Regions from separate parts of the Sphingomonas sp. PvP055 genome, predicted to be linked through region 1. Evidence: riboswitches for the same ligand, from Rfam matches in the RefSeq annotation. Region 1 holds a riboswitch; each other region holds the start of a gene.
What was found. Region 1 has a riboswitch for cobalamin ahead of ABIC16_RS19925 (TonB-dependent receptor). Riboswitches for the same ligand answer to the same signal wherever they lie in the genome.
Positions count from the first base shown of each region.

Region 2: another riboswitch for cobalamin. It lies ahead of ABIC16_RS18960 (TonB-dependent receptor); the one in region 1 lies ahead of ABIC16_RS19925 (TonB-dependent receptor).
Region 3: another riboswitch for cobalamin. It lies ahead of cobW (cobalamin biosynthesis protein CobW); the one in region 1 lies ahead of ABIC16_RS19925 (TonB-dependent receptor).
Region 4: another riboswitch for cobalamin. It lies ahead of ABIC16_RS00715 (TonB-dependent receptor plug domain-containing protein); the one in region 1 lies ahead of ABIC16_RS19925 (TonB-dependent receptor).

Region 1 is NZ_JBEPNS010000003.1:6,002-10,749, forward strand. Features, by position in the region: one part of gene ABIC16_RS19920 (IS3 family transposase) at 1-50, opposite strand, end outside; one part of gene ABIC16_RS19920 (IS3 family transposase) at 50-314, opposite strand; gene ABIC16_RS19925 (TonB-dependent receptor) at 726-2,765, opposite strand; cobalamin riboswitch at 2,935-3,171, opposite strand; gene ABIC16_RS19930 (putative quinol monooxygenase) at 3,426-3,752, opposite strand; gene ABIC16_RS19935 (winged helix-turn-helix transcriptional regulator) at 3,873-4,229, shown strand; gene ABIC16_RS19940 (Ros/MucR family transcriptional regulator) at 4,493-4,748, opposite strand, start outside.
Region 2 is NZ_JBEPNS010000002.1:55,053-59,800, forward strand. Features, by position in the region: gene ABIC16_RS18955 (PepSY-associated transmembrane domain-containing protein) at 1-442, opposite strand, end outside; gene ABIC16_RS18960 (TonB-dependent receptor) at 429-2,600, opposite strand; cobalamin riboswitch at 2,769-3,009, opposite strand; gene ABIC16_RS18965 (alpha/beta hydrolase) at 3,092-4,021, opposite strand; gene ABIC16_RS18970 (TonB-dependent siderophore receptor) at 3,979-4,748, opposite strand, start outside.
Region 3 is NZ_JBEPNS010000001.1:2,028,229-2,032,976, reverse strand. Features, by position in the region: gene ABIC16_RS09765 (hypothetical protein) at 1-175, shown strand, start outside; gene rfaE2 (D-glycero-beta-D-manno-heptose 1-phosphate adenylyltransferase) at 194-1,618, shown strand; cobalamin riboswitch at 1,674-1,912, shown strand; gene cobW (cobalamin biosynthesis protein CobW) at 2,083-3,120, shown strand; partial or broken gene cobN (cobaltochelatase subunit CobN) at 3,127-4,748, shown strand, end outside.
Region 4 is NZ_JBEPNS010000001.1:149,468-154,215, reverse strand. Features, by position in the region: gene ABIC16_RS00715 (TonB-dependent receptor plug domain-containing protein) at 1-1,130, opposite strand, end outside; cobalamin riboswitch at 1,263-1,465, opposite strand; gene cobU (bifunctional adenosylcobinamide kinase/adenosylcobinamide-phosphate guanylyltransferase) at 1,493-2,008, shown strand; gene ABIC16_RS00705 (amidohydrolase family protein) at 2,076-2,903, shown strand; gene rlmN (dual-specificity RNA methyltransferase RlmN) at 3,028-4,236, opposite strand; gene ABIC16_RS00695 (excalibur calcium-binding domain-containing protein) at 4,460-4,748, shown strand, end outside.

The DNA of each region.
Region 1 (4,748 bases):
CACATGATCGATGCAGCGCCGTCGTCGCGCAGGGCTCAGAAGTTTCCCCGGGCTGCCTCCTGCAAGATCAGCTTGTCCAGCGTCAGGTCCGAGATCGCCCGGCGCAGCCGCAGATTCTCCTTCTCCAGATCCTTCATCCGCCGCGCCTGGTCGGTCTTCAGCCCACCATATTCCTTGCGCCAGCGGTAGTACGTCTGCTCGCTGACAGCGATCCGCCGGCACGCGTCGGCCGTCGATGCCCCCTGTGCCAGCACGATCTCAACTTCACGCAGCTTGCCGATGATCTCTTCCGGCTTGTGCTTCTTGAATGGCATCTGTCGTCCCTTTCGTGGTCCAGACTATCATAGTCTCTGGGCCTCTCAGCGGGGGGCAGATCAGGCCGTGGTGTCGGTACTGTCGTTCGTCAAAGCGCATATTACGGGCAAGCCCTACCATATTGAGGACGAGAAGGTCGCCCTCTAGCGTATGCCGATCGTTCCGATCTCACCAATCTGGGTGTCCGCAGTTTCGGTCCCATCCAGCGCAGCCTAGGCGGCAGCACCAGCCAAAGGCGAGTTTCCGCACAGTCTGCGTCGCTTATGGGAACATGCTACCCGTCTGAGTGGGGGCGTACCGATCTGAGGGGTAGAGTCCAATGCGCGCACTATGAGGCAGACACCATTGCAGGTGCGCAGCCATTGAATGATCGCCAGCTTCACCCGAGACTGGCGATCATCTGGCACCGCCTAGAAACTCACCCGGACACCCAGGCGCAACGTCCGTGGCTCAACTACGCGGCTTAAACGACCATCGGCCGGTCCCGCGGTATCAAACGAGGGGATGTAGGATTCGTAGAAATAGGCGATATCCTTGTCGCGGCTGTCGAGGATGTTGAGCACCTCGCCGTACACCTCGAACCGTCCGATCTTGCGAGCCGCGCGGACGTTGACGACGGTACTTCCTGTATCTCGGACGCTGTTGTCTTCGATCAAAGGATAGGGCCCGAGGTGGCGGACGCGAACGCTTGCCTCCCAAGGATTGAGCACCAGCGCGATCCCGGCGGATGCGGCGTTCTCGAAGGCGTTGGGAATACGATCGCCATTGTCGTACCGCGACCGGCTCGCTGTGTAATTGCCGTCGATCGCAAGCCACGGCCTGGGCCGCCAGAACGCCACAAGTTCATAGCCACGACGCTCGCTGGCACCGGTCGGTTCGACCGCGTTGGAATCTCCGACGAAGCGCAGTTCGCTGTCGACGTCGAGCCACCAATAGGTCGCGGTCAGCGTAATGCCGGGTAACTGCCACCGGGCGCCGACTTCGCGGCCGTTGCCGCGGACCGGCACAGGCACCGGCGTTTCGACGTTTACCGCGCCGCGGACGTCGTTGGAGTGGAACCCACGTCCCCAGTTGCCGTAGAACTCCAGCCGATCGGTCGGCGAGTACGCGATTGATGCCTTGGGCGACAGGATCGCGTCGTCGCCTCTGCCTTCGCCGGCCAAGACCGCCGCCTGATCCCGCGCGCGAACGACGTAGTGATAATAGTCCCCACGAACCCCACCGATCAGGCGGAGACCCGTAACCGGCGTCCACGTCGCTTCGCCGTACAATGCTGCCGACGCTTCCTCGACATGGTAGCGGCCGAGCGACGACAGGAACGATCGCGCGCTGGTGCGATACACACCGACGCTGCCGATATGGTCGTAGCGCTCTTCGGTGCCGAGCGAGACGGCAAGGGTCGGTGCGAGCGTCCAACGCTTTTCGCCCCTCGCGCCGACGATCCAGCGTTTGTCGAACTGGCGGATCTGTGCGCTGGTCCCGTCCGGGTCGGTGTAGGTCGGGTTCGAATACATCGACCAGTCGTAGAACTGACCATAGACATTGGCGTGCCAGTCAGGCTGGCGGACCGCGACGTTGCCGACGAGCCGTGTCGTTTCGCCGCGTGCCGTCGGATCGGGTGAGCAGAACACGTCCTTGCAGAGCGCGGTACCAATTATGCGCTCGGGAATCTGTTCGGTCGGACGCCAGGTCGCGCGGTAGGCGTTGAGCGAGGCTTCGACCTGGCCTGCGCCAGCTGGAGCGGTATATTTCGCAAAGCCAGATGCGTGTCGCATATGCTCAGGCTCCTCCCATGGTCCGTCGTAGACCTTGGTTTGCGCGACGAGCGTCAGTTTCCCCGGACCAATCCCGTCAATCGTCCCGCCCGCGGCGATCCGACCATAGCCATAAGAGCCGCCCTCGACCGAAAGCCACGGCCGGGCGAAGCTGTCGATCGTGGTCATGTAGGCAGCCCCCGCCAGCGCGAAGTCGCCGCCATCGGCACGGTATGGCCCTTTGCGAAAATCCTCGCGCGCGACGATCTCCGGGATCAGTCCGTTGAGATCGAGATAGCCTTGGCCATGACCGTGGGTGCGCAGGTTCATTTGCACCCCGTCGATATAAGTCGTGAAGTCCGAACCGTGATCGAGATTGAAGCCACGCAGGAAATACTGGTTGGCCTTGCCGCTTCCCGAATGCTGCGCAGCGACCATGCCAGGTATCGCCTCTAGCAGTTCGGCAACGCGCAGCAGCGGGCGAACCAGAAGGTCGGCACCGGCGACGGTGCCCTCACTTGCTGCATGCGCAACACCGATCTTCGCTTCGCCGCGGCCGAACACGACAATGTCGTTTGGTGCCTGTGACGGCACAGCCTCGGTGTTTTGCCCCTGAGCCCATGCTGGTGTGGTGCTACATGCCGAAGCTATAGCCACGCATTCGAGCCATTTTGTTCGTAATCTCAGATTCTTCATGTCCGTCCCCCGTGCGCCAAGCGACTTCGGACGGGGGCGTCCGCTGCGAACGGTCGGCACGCGTCGACAGGCGGACGCAAGCGCCCGCGACACGAACCGATGCGACCCCCGCCGCTCGTTCGTCGCTCAGACGGAAGAACCGTGCCCCGACCATCCCCTGGACCAAAGCAAGAGCGACCAGACGCTGGCAGGTCTCCTGGCTCACGGGTCGTCGCTCGATATACGGCCTTCCCGGATCTCGGCCGTTACGGCGTTGGTCCAGTGGCTGCACCCTCCAAAAGAGGACGCGATGTACGTCTCGCTCGCCGCTTACAGTTGCAGGGACAGCCTCGGCTTCGGGAGAGTATCTCCCACACCGTGTTCCCTATTAAGTCCCTCTCGGGACACCAGCGCGATCACTGCCCAGCAAGATATTCATCCAGCTAGACGAGAAGCGCGTACCCGTGGCACCGTCAATCTGCAAGATTGCTCAGAGCTGCCCTATCGCAGTGCGATCGGCATTGCCGGACAACCACCCCCCACTACGTCCTAAAATGCCAATCAAACGGGATATCGAGACACTGGATAAATTCTCAGTTCACGATCGATTCCGAGAAGGCCGACGCCTTCTCTCCCGCCGTCCGTTTGCTGGAACGCCTTGTGGGCCGGTCCTCATTCCGGTCAGGACGGCATGTCGAGCGCCGCTCTGCCCGAAATCGAATAGGAGTCGGCCTGACGGTCGGTGATGCCGAGTTTCCCAGCTTCTTCGAATACCGCTTGGAAATCGGGCGTGGAGAGGTGTGCGTTCAACGCCGCCTGATCTCGCCAGGCTTCAATCAGCCGGAACGTGCCGGCGGCACCTACTTCCTCCGTAACGTCAAGAAATACGCAGCCGTCCCGCAGCCTGGCCGCGCTCGCCATGCGCGAAGCGATATCCCGGAACGCTTCCACGTCGCTGGGCTGGATGCGATATGTTGCATAGATCAGGATGGTCGGCGTGTCGGTCATGTTTAAGCTCCATTGTTGCGACGGAAAGATGATTGATCCCGTCGCGCACGTTTTTAGAATATGGACCGGCACTGGTAATGTGGGTAGAACCTACCTAAAGGTAAGTACCGAAGAGATGCGATGAGCGTTCCTCCATCTGACTGCGGCCTTGATGTCGCGCTGGCCATCATGGGCGGCAAATGGAAGCCGCTGATCCTGTATCACCTCCGCTCGGGTCCGAGGCGGTTCGGCGATCTCAAGCGGACGGTCGCCGGCATCAGCGAGAAGGTGCTAATACAGCAACTGCGTGAACTCGCCTCGGCAGAGGTATTGGTTCGTCGCGACTATGGCGAGGTGCCGCCCAAAGTCGATTACACCGTCACTCCATTCGGCATGACGCTGATCGAGGCTCTGCTGCCCCTGTGCGAGTGGGGCGTGAGGAACCGCACCGACGCTTCCGCCATCAGTAACTTCGAGGGCAAGCCAGAACGCGGCTAGATTGTGCTTGGTTGATCAGGCTTTCCCAGAATTGCATCCTTTTCGGGAACGGCAGCTATCGCCAGCCGCCTCCTGAAAGCTGCCTGTCCGTTCCCCACCAGGTCGGGACGTTCAGCCACATGACCGACGGGCCGACTGCCCCCCCAAAGCCGACTGACAGCTTTCGGGTGGTAGAGCGGTCGGACCGAAAACGCCCAATAGCGGACGATCATCCACGTCGAGTCGAAGCATAGTGGCGGCGGGCATGTTCGGCGCCTGTCACTTCACGCAGGCTCGGCTACCTTCGGGGGACGACCACGTTTTGGTGTAGATGTAGGCACCGTTGCCTTGACTGGCGGTTTCTGGCCCGGCTTTCGGCCAAGACCAACTTTTTTCGCCATATCCCGCCGCAGTGCCGAGTAGGACGGTGCAGTCATGGGATAGTCGGCCTTTAAACCATAGCGAGCGCGATATTCGCCAGCCGTCAGACCGTTGGTAGAAAGATGCCGCGTCAGCGTCTTGTAGGGTTTGCCATCGATC
Region 2 (4,748 bases), on a different contig from region 1:
TCCACTGATCCCGGGTCAGTCGTTCTACGTGCCTCGTCGGTGCGTTGGCAAAGCGGCCAGCGACCCGACCGGCGTAACGAGCATCGACTGGCCGCAGGACGGTACCGCGACTGGCGGCGAGAGTGGTGTGCGTCCCATCCCACCCGGTCACGCGCCATACAGGCGCGCCGTCGCGCATCTCGAGCAATAGCTCCTGCGATAGCCGTCCGCCGTCCAGCGGAGGCGGCACGTTCACTGCTGCCCAGTCGATCGCCTCGCTCCCAGCCAGCTTCTCGGCTGGCGAGAGGGAGGGATAAGGCACGTAGACCATCACCAGCCCGGACAGAAACCACATGGCGAAGAACAGGCAGCTGGCGATGCCGATCCAGCGATGAACGAGGTACAGCCAGCGCCGGGCAGTCTTGCCAAGCGCCGGCCGCCTGAGGCCGTTAAAAGCTGACACGAAGCGAAACGTCGACCGAGCGGGGACGGCCAAGGACCCACTGCTCGTTGTTGTACGTGCTGAGCGCATAGTCCCGGTCGAACATATTGTAGGCGTGGATATCGACCGCGAGGTGCGGCGTCACCGCATAAGAGAGCGTGGCATCGACCGTGATGTAGCTGGGGACGCGAAAGCTGTTCGCATTGTCCGAATAGCGGCGCCCGACATAGCGCAGTCCGGCGCGTGCCTGGAGCGAGCGCGTTGCGTTCCAACGCAGCCAGAGATTGGCAAGCGTCTCGGGGACGTCTGGCGGGGTATTGCCGTCGAAGCTCGAGCCGCCAGAGACGAAGTCGTCGAACGTCGCGTCGAGCACGCTGCCATTTGCATCGATCCCGACGCCGTAAGGCAGATCGAGCGACACCGCAGCCTCGATACCCTTAGCCGATCGCTGGCCGACCTGCTCGACCGGGCTCGTCGGGGTCAGCTGTGCCAGCAAGCGCTTCTTGACGATGCGGTAGGCGGCGAGGGTGGCGGTGCCGCGACCGTCGAGGAACACCGCCTTGGCGCCGACCTCGATTTGGTCGCCGACCGCGTTGCTGAACTGCACCTGCCCGGTCGAATAGGTGGTCAGCGTCCCCAGCGGGTCCACGCCGGTGGCATATTGCCCATAGAGCGACACCGTCGGGATCGGCTGATAGACGCTCCCGACCCGCCAGGTCACATTGTGCAGCCGCTTGGCGAGCACGAACGTCTCGGTGCCGGTGCCGCCCGGATAGTCGATCGACCAGCGGCGGATTGTGTCGCGCTCGTAGCGGACGCCACCGACGATCGAGACGTGCGTGCCGAGCTTAAGCCGGTCCTCGGCAAAGACCGCATATTCGTTGGTGCGTGTGCGATAGCGCGGTGCGATGCCTTGCGTGTCGACGATCAGACCGGGATCGAACGCGAAGGGATCGACTTCCGAAACCTGCGGGTCAGACTCGAAATTGTGGGAGTAGGTCAGTTTGATGAGGTTGACGTCGAAGCCCATGACAAAGTCGTTGCCGACGCCATCGGCGACGTCCGTCCTGAACGTCACGCTCCCCTGATCGCCCCACTGCGTCTGGTCGTGGACGATGCCGGTCATGTCGGTGCGCAGGATGCGGCCGGGCGTACCGGTATTGGCGCTGCCGTTGGCGCAGGCCCCGTCTGCGGCGATCCAGCAATAGGTTTCGAGATTGAGCCAGGAGCGTTTGGAGGTGAGGCGATAGGCCTGGTTGCTGACGGTGACCGCATCGCTCGGCGTCCAGTCGACCTGCAGTCTGGTGCGGTTGTCCCGGTAGCGGATAAAGCCGTCGCGCGTGTTGTAGTTGCGGTCCCGGATGTGGTCGTCGAGCCGTCCCTCGATCAGCGGCGTGCCGAAATAGCGCATCGGCTTCTGGTCGCCGTAATCGTCCCGCGCGGTGACGACGAGCGTGTCGGTCGGTGTCCAGCGCAGCGTGCCCGAGACGGCATGGCTGCGCGACTGGCCACGATCGACATAGCCGTCGGACCGACGATAGCTTCCGTCGATGCGGTAGGAGAGGCGCTCGGTGATCGGCCCCCCTGCGCCCGCCGCCACATGGAAGCTGTCCTGCGAGCCATAGCCGATCTCTCCCTCCACCTGCGTCCGCTGCGTATCGGGTTTGCGCATCAGGACATTGACCGCGCCGCCCAGAGCACCCTGGCCGTAGAGCACCGAGGCCGGACCGCTCAGGACGTCGATCCGTTCGACCATCCACGGATCGGTCGGAAAGGTGATCGTGCCCGCAGCCGGGAACAGCCTGATGCCGTCGATGAGCTGGAGCACGGATCCCTGACCGCTGAAGCCCCGTGCGGCGAGCGCGGTGCCGCCATTGCCGGGGTTGCCGGCGTTGCTGATGCCCGGCGCACGGCTCGTCGCGTCGATCACCGACATATCGCCGCGCGCGCGGATCGTGGCGCCGTCGATGACCGAGAGCGTCGCGGGGGTCTCGAGCGGCGTAAGGCCCAGGCGGCTGCCGGTCGCATTCGGCGTGGTGAGCGTGTCCTGAGCATGCTGGCCAACAACGAGGATGTCTTCGTTGTCGGGGGCGGGCGTGGATTGAGCATTAAGAGGTGCTGCGAACACAGGCGACAGGAAAGCCCCCGCGACCGCGAGGCGAGACAATAGGAATGGCATTACGGTAATCCCCGGGGCGTCGAGCGAACCCGGCAGGGACCTCCCGCGAACGGCCGACATCCGCGCCAGCCGGACGCCATCGCGACCGGCACGCATGCCCGTGCGGTCCCCACCGCACACGTCGTCGCTCGACGGAGTACCGTGCCGCGGCCACCCCCTGGGCCAGGCAAGAGCGACCAGACGCCGGCAGGTCTCCTGGCTCACGGGTCATCACACGATGCACGGCCTTCCCAGGCCTTTATGACGTAACGTCCGGCCCAGTGGCTGCCCCTTCCTATGAAGAAAGAAGCGATATGCATCGCGCTCGCCGCTTACAGTTGCAGGGACAGCCTCGGCTTCAGGCGGCGAACCACCCTCACCGCGTTCCCTATTAAGTCCCTCTCAGGACACCGACGCGATCATGCCAGCCTGCTTCAAAAGCAGATCAGCGGTGCCGATGTATCCCGATCAATGCCTTTGGGCAATCGCCATAGCCGAACGTTACGGTCTGGCTAATTCGCTGTGGTTTTAACGAGGCCGTGGAATTGCAACCACCAGACAAACTCGTTGAACCAGTGGTCGCTCGTCGTACCTTTCGCGTGCAGATCGAACCCGTGGCTACCTCGTTCATACAAGTGCAGCTCGGCTGAAGCTCCTGCCTGCCGCCATGCAGTATAGAGCAGCACGGGATCGTTCCGCTGGTACTCGTCATCTGCCGCACCGGCGATGAATGCGGGAGGCGCATCTTCCGGGACCGGCGTCCGTAGTCCGCCGTAGATCAGGCCTACAAAGTCAGGCCGCGACGCTTTGGCGCCGATTGCCAGATCGGCTGCAAGATACGCGCCCGCTGAAAATCCAATCATGCCAACCTTGTGAGGATCGATGCCCCACTCGCGCGCGCGTTCCCGGACGATCGCCATGGCGCGCGCCCCGTCCTCGATCGCATGAGGCTCACCAGCGAAGCGCGGCATCTCCATCGGTCTGCCCGTTTCCGCCCGCGACATGACGATGCCCATCTCTTTCATATGGACATCCGGCATCCGCATCGGCCCGTCACCGCTCCGGATCGTCCGGTACTTCAACACGAAGGCAGTAACGCCACGGCCGGCCAGTGCCTGCGCCACGTCTGTGCCACCAAAAGTGTAGCCGAGGGCTACGAAGCCACCACCGGGCGCGACGATCACGGCGGTGCCGTTGGCGCGACCAGGTGCAGGGCGATACAGCTCCAGCGTTGGTTCGCTGACATCGTAGATCATCGTCTCGCCGGTCTTCATCCGGTCCCGCACTTCCGGGACACCGAGCGACGGAACACCGCCCTTTGCATAGAGGGGAATGATCTTCCCGCCGGTCGCCGGTGCCCGCGCGCTTGCAGCCGGCGACAGAGGGGCGACTGCCACGCCTATGCTTGCCAAAGCGATCCAGCGCCTCGCCAGCTTCGCCATGGCCATATCCGCACCTTGAGCGTGACATAGGCCGAACGGGGCTGGTTGGGCGCGACCACTGGATAACCAAGGTAGGAATAGGGATCGAAGGCTCGTTGATTTCCCAGATTGACCACTGACGCACCAAGGGTGAACCGGCCAATGTCGTAATACGCCTGCGCATCGATCGCGGCATAGCCCGGTACTGCGAGGGTATTGGGCAGCGTCAGCTCACGCGAGGTAAAAGCGCTGATGCCTGCACCGAATGACAAGCCCTTGGCCGTACCGTGCAATACCCGGTAGCGAGCCGCGACCCGCCCGCTACTTTTCGGAACACGAGCGAGCCGGTCGCCAGGTGCCACACCATCGTCGCGGGTATCGGTGTAGGCGTAATTGGCGAGGAGCGAGAAGGCCGGTGTCGGCTCCCACACCATGTCCACCTCGACCCCGCGCGCGCGCTGCCGTCCGCTCTGGATGTAGAAGCCGACATTGGCGGGATCGGCGGTGACGACATTGTCGTGGGTCTGCCTGAACACCGCTATCGTGCCGGAGAGGCCCGTGCCGGTAAGCGCCAGCTTCACGCCGCCCTCGATATTGCTCGACGTCTCCGGCACCGGCGTCTGCGTGCCGATGAAGCCGAAGGGCGCACGGAACGCGGTCGCATAGCCCGCGAAGAGGGCGACGCCCTTCACCACGTCGAGGGTCGCGCCGGCACGGGGTGAGACGTGCGTGTAGGTCTTGTCGTTGG
Region 3 (4,748 bases), on a different contig from region 1:
CGATGACCCCGTGGTCGACCCCACGATTGCCCGAAGTTTCGTCGCGCGCATGGCCCCGAACGCGCCCGTTTCGATCATCGTCGTTCCCCATCAGGATCACGGCGGCGGCTGGGCACGCCGCTGGCCGACCCTCTCCACGCGTCCTGAACCCTCTCAGGTTCGCGGCTGGCGCTGACATTGCGGAGACCCGAAGATGACTCACCAACGCCCCCCGGCCATCCTGATCGTCGGCGATACGATGGTCGATCGCTACATCATCGGCGAAGCCAGTCGGCTTTCGCCCGAGGCACCGGTCCCGGTCATGCGCGCGGCGCGCGAGGAGTCGCGCCCCGGTGGCGCAGCGAACGTGGCGGCGAACGTTGCCGCGCTGGGCCAGCGATGCGTGCTGCTCACCGTCTCCGGGGACGATGCAGCGGGAGACGATCTCGCGAGAATGATGAAGGAGCGAAAGGTCGTGCTCGATCGCGTGATCGACCCGGGACGACCCACCACGCAGAAAACCCGCGTCGTCTCCGGCGTGCAGCAAATCGCGCGGATCGATCATGACGGGCATGCGAGCGAGACGGCGCAGGCAGAATTGGTGCGGCGGTTCGAGGCACGGATCGACGGTGTCCGCGCCGTCATCTTCTCCGATTATGACATGGGCGTCCTCCACCAACTCCCGTTGCTGCTCTCGATCGCCCGCAAATATAGCGTGCCCGCCTTCGTCGATCCGAAATGCGCCGATCGCTCGCGGTACAAGGGTGCGTTCCTGCTGAAACCCAACGCTCGCGAATTCCACGCCCTGTTTGGTGCTTGCGATGAAGCGCACATTGCTGCGCACGCGGCATCGGTTCTGGAAGCGATGGCGTTGCGCTATCTCGTGGTCACGCGGGGCGACAAGGGAATGCTGATGGTGTCGCGAGACGGCACCATGGTCGATCATCCGACCGAGGCCTTGCAGGTCTTCGACGTGACCGGCGCGGGCGATACCACGATGGCCGCGCTCGTCGTGGGGATCGTCGAGGGGCTGCCAATCGCTGCGGCGATCGACCAGGCGAACGTCGCCGCGAGCATCGCGGTATCGCGCCAGGGAACTTACGCGGTGACTCGCGGAGACCTGGAGGAACGTCTGTATCGGCGCGACCACGCGATGACGAAGATGATCCCGCTGCCGCTGCTCCTCGCAAAACTCGACCATGTCCGCGCAAACGGCGCCCGGATCGTCTTCACCAACGGGTGTTTCGACGTGCTTCATGCCGGGCATGTGCGTTTGCTCGACTTGGCGCGACGGCAGGGCGACGTCCTGATCGTCGGCCTCAACGACGATGCTTCGATTCGCCGCCTGAAGGGCCCGTCGCGGCCCGTCAGCAGCCTAGCCGACCGCGCCGAAGTCCTGAGCGGACTGGCCGCGGTGGACCACATCGTGTCGTTTTCGGATGATACGCCGATCGACCTGATCCGAACGATCCGACCGGACGTCCTGGTCAAGGGCGGCGACTATACGCCGGAGACGATGGTCGGCGCCGATGTGGTGCGCGCGAGCGGCGGAACGATCTTCTTCGCGCCACTCCTGGCGGGCCGATCGACCACGGCGCTTCTCCGTGCCGGAAACGTCCTGGAGCATGTCGGCGATTAGCGAATTGGCAACACGTGCCGTCTGGTCTAATATGCACCGCGAGGGCCTTTATTCGGTCCTCGCTGATCGCGCCGGTGCCCCGCGAGGGGCTTGAATGGGAATGCGGTGCGGGGGGCTTCCCCCAAATCCGCGGCTGTCCCTGCAACTGTAAGCGGTGAGCGAAAGCGTCATGCCCCCTTCTCCGGAAGGGAGCGGCCACTGGACTGAGCCGGTCTTAGGACCGGGCAATCTGGGAAGGTGATGCTCTAGCGATGACCCGTGAGCCAGGAGACCTGCCGGCGATAAGGTCGCTCTTGCCTTGGCCCAGGGGATGGCCGCGGCACGGTTCTCCGTCTGAGCGACGAGCCTATGCGGCTGGGGCTGCATCGGTGCGTGGCTCGGGCGGCTTCTGGCGCTCGTCCGTCGTCGCGCGCCGTCCTTGATCGGCCCCACCCGTTCGTTGCTGTTGCGCCACGGGGAAGAACATGTCCGACCTTTCGAAAGTTCCCGTCACGATCGTCACCGGCTTCCTCGGCGCCGGCAAGACGACGTTGATCAGCCATTTGATCCGGACCGCCAAGGGCCGCCGGCTCGCGGTGGTGGTCAACGAATTCGGCACTCTAGGGGTCGATGGCGATATCCTCAGGGGATGCGCGATCCCCGATTGTCCTGCCGAGAACATCGTCGAGCTGGCGAATGGGTGCATCTGCTGCACCGTCGCGGACGACTTCATTCCGACCGTCGAGATGCTGCTCCGGCTCGATCCGCGGCCCGACCACATCCTGATCGAAACATCCGGGCTGGCCTTGCCAAAACCCCTGCTCAAGGCGTTCGACTGGCCGGCGATCCGGTCGCGCATCACCGTCGATGGCGTCATCACGCTCGCCGATGCGGAGGCCGTCGCCGCCGGGCGTTTCGCGCCCGACCTTGCGGCGGTTGACGCGCAGCGCAACGCAGACCCCAGCATCGATCATGACACGCCGCTCGCCGAGGTGTTCGAGGATCAACTGGCGTGCGCCGATCTGGTGCTGCTGACCAAATGCGACCTCGCCGGTCCCGAAGGAATCGCCGCGGCGCGAGCGGCCATCGCCGCTGAAATGTCGCGTCCGATCCCGGTGATCGAACTTGTCGACGGCGTCGTCGATCCTCGGATCGTGCTGGGTCTGGGCGCCGCGGCAGAAGACGATATCGCGGCCCGCCCATCGCATCACGACGGCGAGGACGACCATGAGCATGATGATTTCGACAGCATCGTCGTAAACTGTGGTGAGATCGCGGATCCGGCCGGTCTGGAAGCCCGGATCGAAGCGCTCGCGAGCCGAGGCGATGTGCTGCGGATCAAGGGGTTTGCCGCGGTGTCGGGCAAGCCGATGCGCTTGCTCGTCCAGGCGGTCGGCGCACGGGTACGGACGAACTACGATCGCTTGTGGCGCACAGACGAACCGCGCGGCTCCAGGCTGGTGGTGATTGCGGAACGCGACCGGCTCGATCCGGCGGTCATCGAGGCGGCGCTGATCGGCTGAGCCCCGATGCACGTCGTCTTTCGCGAAACGCATGGGATCGAGGACACCGCGACACCGCGCGATCTGGGGCAGGATGCCGCGGATCTCGTCGTGCTGTCCTTCTCCGATAGCGACCTGGGCGCTTTCGCGGTCGGGTGGCGTGCGGCTGGACCGGCTTTGCCCTCGGTGCGGCTCGCCAACCTTGCCGATCTCGCGCACCCCCTGTCGGTCGATACCTACATCGAACGGACCCTCGGTGGCGCGAAGGGCATTCTGGTCCGGCTGATCGGCGGGACCGCTTATTGGTCCTACGGACTCCAGCAACTCGCGGCGATCGCGCGGCAACGCGGGATCGCGCTTGCGGTGCTGCCCGCCGACGGGCGCGTGGATCCAAGACTGGATGCGGTATCGACCGTTGCGGTGGCGACGTTGCGACGCCTGACGGACTTGTGCGACCTCGGCGGCGCGTCCGCCGCGCGCGCGGCGCTGGAGATCCTGGCGGCGGCGGCGGCGCTGACGACGGACCGAACGATCGAAGCGCACGGGATCGCGGGCGTCGGGGGGTGGCAGCCGGGCACCGGCGCTTCTTGCCCGGCGGCATTCGCGATCACCGCGGGCAAGCCGCGGGTGCTGCTGGTCTTCTACCGGTCGTATCTGATCGCATCCGATGTCGCGCCGATCGCAGCCCTGCACGCGGGCTTCGAGGCGCGGGGGTACGCTGTGATCGGGCTGTTCGTCCCGTCGCTCAAAGACGGCGCGGCGCGCGGGTGGATCGCGCGCTGGGTCGCGGCGCTCGCGCCTGCGGCGATCGTCAACGCCACCGCCTTCTCGGCGAGCGATGCGGCGGGCGTTACGCCGCTCAATGGCGCCGGGGTGCCGGTGTTCCAGGTCGCGCTCGCGACGTCGGATCGGGCGGCGTGGGCGGCGGCGGCGCGGGGGCTGAGCCCCGCGGATCTCGCGATGCACGTCGTTCTGCCCGAGGTGGATGGCCGGATCTTCGCGGGGGTCGCCAGTTTCAAGGAAACGGCGGCGCGCGACCCTGATCTGCAATATGCCCGCCGCGAGCACCGGGCCGATCCGGCGCGGATCATGGCGATCGTTGCACAGGTGGACGGCTGGGCCCGGCTCGCCGCGAAGCCGGTGGGGGCGCGGCGGCTGGCGATCGTGCTCTCGACCTATCCTGGCAAGGCGTATCAGATGGCGCATGCGGTGGGGCTCGATGCGATCGGGTCGGTGGGGGCGATGCTCGACGATCTGGCGGGGGCGGGGTATCCCGTCCGGGCCGATGCGGGGGCCGACATCGTTGAAAAACTGACAACAATCACAGTAGCTTGGCCCGTACCTGCCTATCGCGAAGCCCTGACCCGCCTGCCCGCGGCGCTGCGGGACGCGCTGTTCGCGGCGTGGGGGCAGCCCGAAGCGGACGGGCTGGTGACGGATGGCGCGTTCCACTTTGCGGCGGTGCGGAGCGGGGACGGCATCGTTGCGCTCCAGCCGGAGCGTGGCGATCCGGCGGTGCGGGCGGAACAGTATCATGATCTGAGCGCCTGCCCGCGGCACGGCTATGTCGCTTTCCATCTGTGGCTGCGCGCGCTGGAGATGGATGCGCTGGTCCATGTCGGCGCGCATGGGACGCTCGAATGGCTGCC
Region 4 (4,748 bases), on a different contig from region 1:
GCGAGCTGGCCATAGACGCTGAACAGCCGCGCCCGGCCCCGCGTGACCGGCCCGCCATAGCTCGACGAGGAAAAGCGCGATACTTCCCGCTCCGCGCCGAAGGTCGCGAACACCGCCGAGGTGACGTTCGCGGTGCCCTGATATTCCAGCCGGTCGTTGCGCCCGATCCCGCGAAACGTCTCGGTCGGGTCGCCATCGGGGTCGATGTTGCGCCGGTCGGTGTCGGTATGCGCATAACCGAAGCGATTGTGCAGACGCCCGTCGAACAGCGCGGCGTTGAGCCCGGCATAGCCGACCCATTGTTCGACATCGCCATATTCGCGCGTGTCGCCGAAGGTGAAGTTGGGCGGTGGGAAACCGTCGATGTCGGTCCGGCTGTTGGTATAGAAGCCGCGCAGGTCGACCGAGACGTCGCGGGCCAGCGCGATCCCGAGGCTGCCGTTCGCGGCATAGTTGCGGTACCCGTCCCGCTCGGTGCCGGGGGCGTAGGCCGAGATCCCGTCGGTGCCGTAATAGCCGCCGCCGAGGCTCGCGGACACCGGCCCCATCTTGCCCGAGACGTTGGCGAAGCCCTGTGCGGTGCCATAGCCGCCGCCCTCGGCACGCGCGTTGATCGCGATCTGCTCGGTCGGCTGGCGGGTGATGAGATTGACGACGCCGCCGATCGCCTGGCTGCCCCACAGCACCGATTGCGCGCCGCGCAGCACTTCGATCCGCTGGATGTTGCCGATCAGCAGATTGCCGAAGTTGAACCCGCCGCCGGGGGCGGAGGGATCGTTGAGCTTGATCCCGTCGATCAGCGCGACGGTCTGGTCGCTGTCCGCGCCGCGGATGCTGACCGAGGTGGTGGTGCCGATCCCGCCGTTGCGCACCACGGTGACGCCGGGCGTCTGGCGCAGCAGGTCGGACACGACGACCGCCTGGCGCTCGGTAATCGTCGCGGTGTCGAGCACCGTGACCGACTGGCCGACGGTATCCGCCGGGCGCGCCGCGCGGTTGGCGGTGACGACGATATCCTGCGATGCGTTGGCGGCTTGCTCCAGCGTGGCGGTGGATTGCGCGCTCTCGGCGAACGCGGGCGCGGCGGCGGCGATGCACGGCAGCAGGATCAGATAGGCACAGGTCTTCACGGTTATTCCCCTTCGCAACAGCTACGGGGGCACGCACGGCGCTATGTCGGAATTCCGTTTCCCGCCGCGCACGACCCCAACCACGTCGTCTCGCGAGGAAAACCTCGATCGCACGGCACACCCCGGCCGGACGAAGGACAACCGCGACAGGCAGGTCTCCTGGCTCCCGGGTCGTCGTCTGGCTCGGCCTTCCCGGATCCGGAGATCCAGTGGCACGCAGAAGGAGCAAGACTCGCCGGTCACAGTTGCGGGGACAGCCCCGGATGACGCGCTTGAGCACGCTTCCGGGTTCCCTTTTCATCCCATCTCTGGGAACCTGTCGCATCGGCGCGTCTAGAGCGCGCTTTGGGCAAGGGCAAGATGTGACACGGACGACACTATTCCTGGGCGGTGCCCGCTCGGGCAAGAGCCGCCTCGCGCAGCAAACCGCCGAGGCGTGCGCGGGGCCGCTCGCCTATCTCGCCACTGCCGAGGGCCGCGACGGCGAGATGGCGGACCGGATCGCGCGGCATCGCGCGGACCGGGGGGAGCGCTGGCGCACGGTGGAGTGCCCGCTCGCGCTGCCCGCGGCGATCGCTTCGGTCGAGACGGGCGCGGTGCTGGTCGATTGCCTGACGTTGTGGCTGTCCAACCTTATGCTCGGCGAGCATGACATCGCGGGCGCGACGGACGATCTGCTGGCTGCCATCGCGGGGAGTCCGTTGCCGATCGTGATCGTGACCAACGAGGTCGGGATGGGGATCGTCCCCGATCATCCGCTTGGTCGCACCTTCCGCGATGCGGCGGGGCGGCTCAACCAGGCGGTCGCGGGGCAGGTCGACGCGAGCTATTTCGTGGCCGCCGGGCTGGTGCTGCCGTTGCAGCGGTATCGGACCTGACGCCGCGGGGCTGGTCTCCGCGGTCCGCAAATGGCATTCCGGTCAAGGGATTGCACGAGGAACGACGATGACGCGATGGATCGACGCGCACCAACACTTCTGGTCGCTGACGACGCCCGGACATGAATGGCCGACGGCGGCCGAAGCGCCGATCCACCGCGATTTCGGGCCGGCAGACCTGATCGCCGCGTGCGACGGGCTTCCGCTGGCGGGAAGCGTCCTGGTCCAGTCGCAACCGACCGATGCCGATACAGACTGGATGCTCGCGCTGGCGGAGCGCACGCCGCTGGTGCGCGCGGTGGTCGGGTGGGTCGATCTCGCCGACCCCGCCGCGCCCGATCGCATCGCCGCGCTCGCTGGCAACCCGTGGTTGCGCGGGCTGCGCCCGATGCTCCAGTCGATCGACGATACCGACTGGCTGCTGCGCGCGGACCTTGCCCCCGCGATCGCGGCGATGCAGGCGGCGGGGCTGCGGCTGGATGCGCTGGTCCAGCCGCGCCACTTGCCGATGCTCGCGCGGTTCGTGGAGCGCTGGCCCGACCTGCCGATCGTGATCGATCATGCCGCCAAACCGTTCCCTGCCGCAGGGACACTCGATCCGTGGCGCGACGACATCGCCGCGCTCGCTGGGCTTGGGGTGCATTGCAAATTGTCGGGGTTGCGGACCGAACAGGGCTCCGGCCAGCCCGCGAGCGACCTCGCGCCTTATGTCGCGCATCTCGTCAGCGTGTTCGGGCCGCGGTTGATGTGGGGGAGCGACTGGCCGGTCGTCTTGTTGTCGGGGGATGATTGGCGGCGCTGGCACGACGATGCGCTGCGGATGGCGCGCGATGCTGGGGCGGACATCGACCGGCTATTCCACGATGCGGCGGTGGATTTCTACGCGCTGGGGTGAGCCGTCGCCCGACCCCATCCGTTCGCCCTGAGCGCAGTCGAAGCGCCACTCCCAAGCAAGCCTAGGCTCGGGGGAGACGGGGGCTTCGACTTCGCTCAGCCCGAACGGGGGGGTGAAACGAACCCTAGCCCAGCGCCGCCTGTTTCTCCGCCGCCAGCGCATCCAGCTCCGCGCGCGTTTTTTTCTCGCTTGCGGTCTTCAACTGCCCGCACGCCGCGTCGATGTCGCGCCCGCGCGGGGTGCGGACCGGGGCGCTGATGCCGGCATCGAACACGATGTTCGAAAACGCCTTGATCCGCTCCGGCGTCGAGCATTCATACGGCGCGCCCGGCCACGGGTTGAACGGGATCAGATTGACCTTCGCCGGCAGGTCATAGAATTTGAGCAACCGCACCAGCTCGCGCGCATCCGCGTCGCTGTCGTTCTTGTCCTTGAGCATCACATATTCGAACGTGATCCGCCGCGCATTGTTCGCGCCCGGATAGTCCGCGCACGCCTGCAGCACCTGCTCGAGCTTATACTTGCGGTTGATCGGGACGATCTCGTCGCGGATCTCGTTGGTGACGGCATGGAGCGACACCGCCAGATTGACCGAAATCTCCTCGCCCGCGCGTGCCATCAGCGGCACCACGCCCGAGGTCGACAGCGTGATCCGCCGCCGCGACAGGCCGATCCCGTCGCCGTCCATCACGATCTTCAACCCGTCGCGGACATTGTCGAAATTATAGAGTGGCTCGCCCATCCCCATCATCACGATGTTGGTGAGCATGCGCCCCTCGGGCTGGCTCGGCCATTCGCCCAAAGCATCGCGCGCGAGCATCACCTGCCCGACGATCTCGCTCGGGGTCAGGTTGCGCACCAGCCGCATCGTACCGGTATGGCAGAAACGGCAGTTGAGCGTGCAGCCGACCTGGCTCGATACGCACAGCGTGCCGCGGTCCGCATCGGGGATGAACACCATCTCGTAATCATTGCCGTCGTCGGTCCGCAGCAGCCACTTGCGCGTCCCGTCGGTCGACACCTGCGCCTCGACCACTTGCGGGCGGCTGATCGTGAAGCGCTGTTCGAGCCACGGCTGCATCGTCTTTGAGATGTCGGTCATCAGCGAAAAGTCGGTGACGCCGCGATTGTAGATCCAGTGCCACAATTGCTTGGCGCGCAGCTTGGCCTGCTTGGGGTCGAGCTGCGAGGTCTCGAGTGCCATCCGCAGATCGGGCTTGGACAGCCCGAGCAGATCGATCCGCCCGTCGCTGCGCGGCACCAGCGCGCGCGGCACGGGTACGGGGTCGATATGCCCCGGAATGGGCATGGCGTAGGCTGGTGCTGTCTGCATGATGCGCCACATAGGGGAAAATGGCGGGTTTTTCTACTCCCTGTGCGGGTAGGGGGTGTTTCCGGGAGGGCGGGTGCATGCCGGGGCCTCTGGTCCATAGGGGGCGCGATGGGACAGTTAGGGGGAACGCACCGCTTTTTCGGCGTTGCCGCTTGGCTGCGGCGTACGGCTGCGGCGTACGGCTGCGCGGCGGTAAGCTTTCGTTTAGGCGTGTTTGACTAATATGAAGGGGATGAGAAATCGTGCGCTTCCGATCCTGCCAACGCTGTTGGGCGCCGCCGTGCTTGGCGTGGCCGTCGGTCTCGGGTCGACGACGACATCGCCCTCAGGCCCTGCGGCGCTGGGCGATCAGGCACAGCAGCTCGCGGTTTCTACCGGTTTGAAACGCCAGCGGGCACCACAAGCAGGCGACGCCTGGGGCGGCTGTAACGACGCCCGGTCTGCCGGGACCTTCCCGATCTATCGTGGGGAGCCGGGGTATCGCACGGATATGGACGGAGACGGGGACGGGG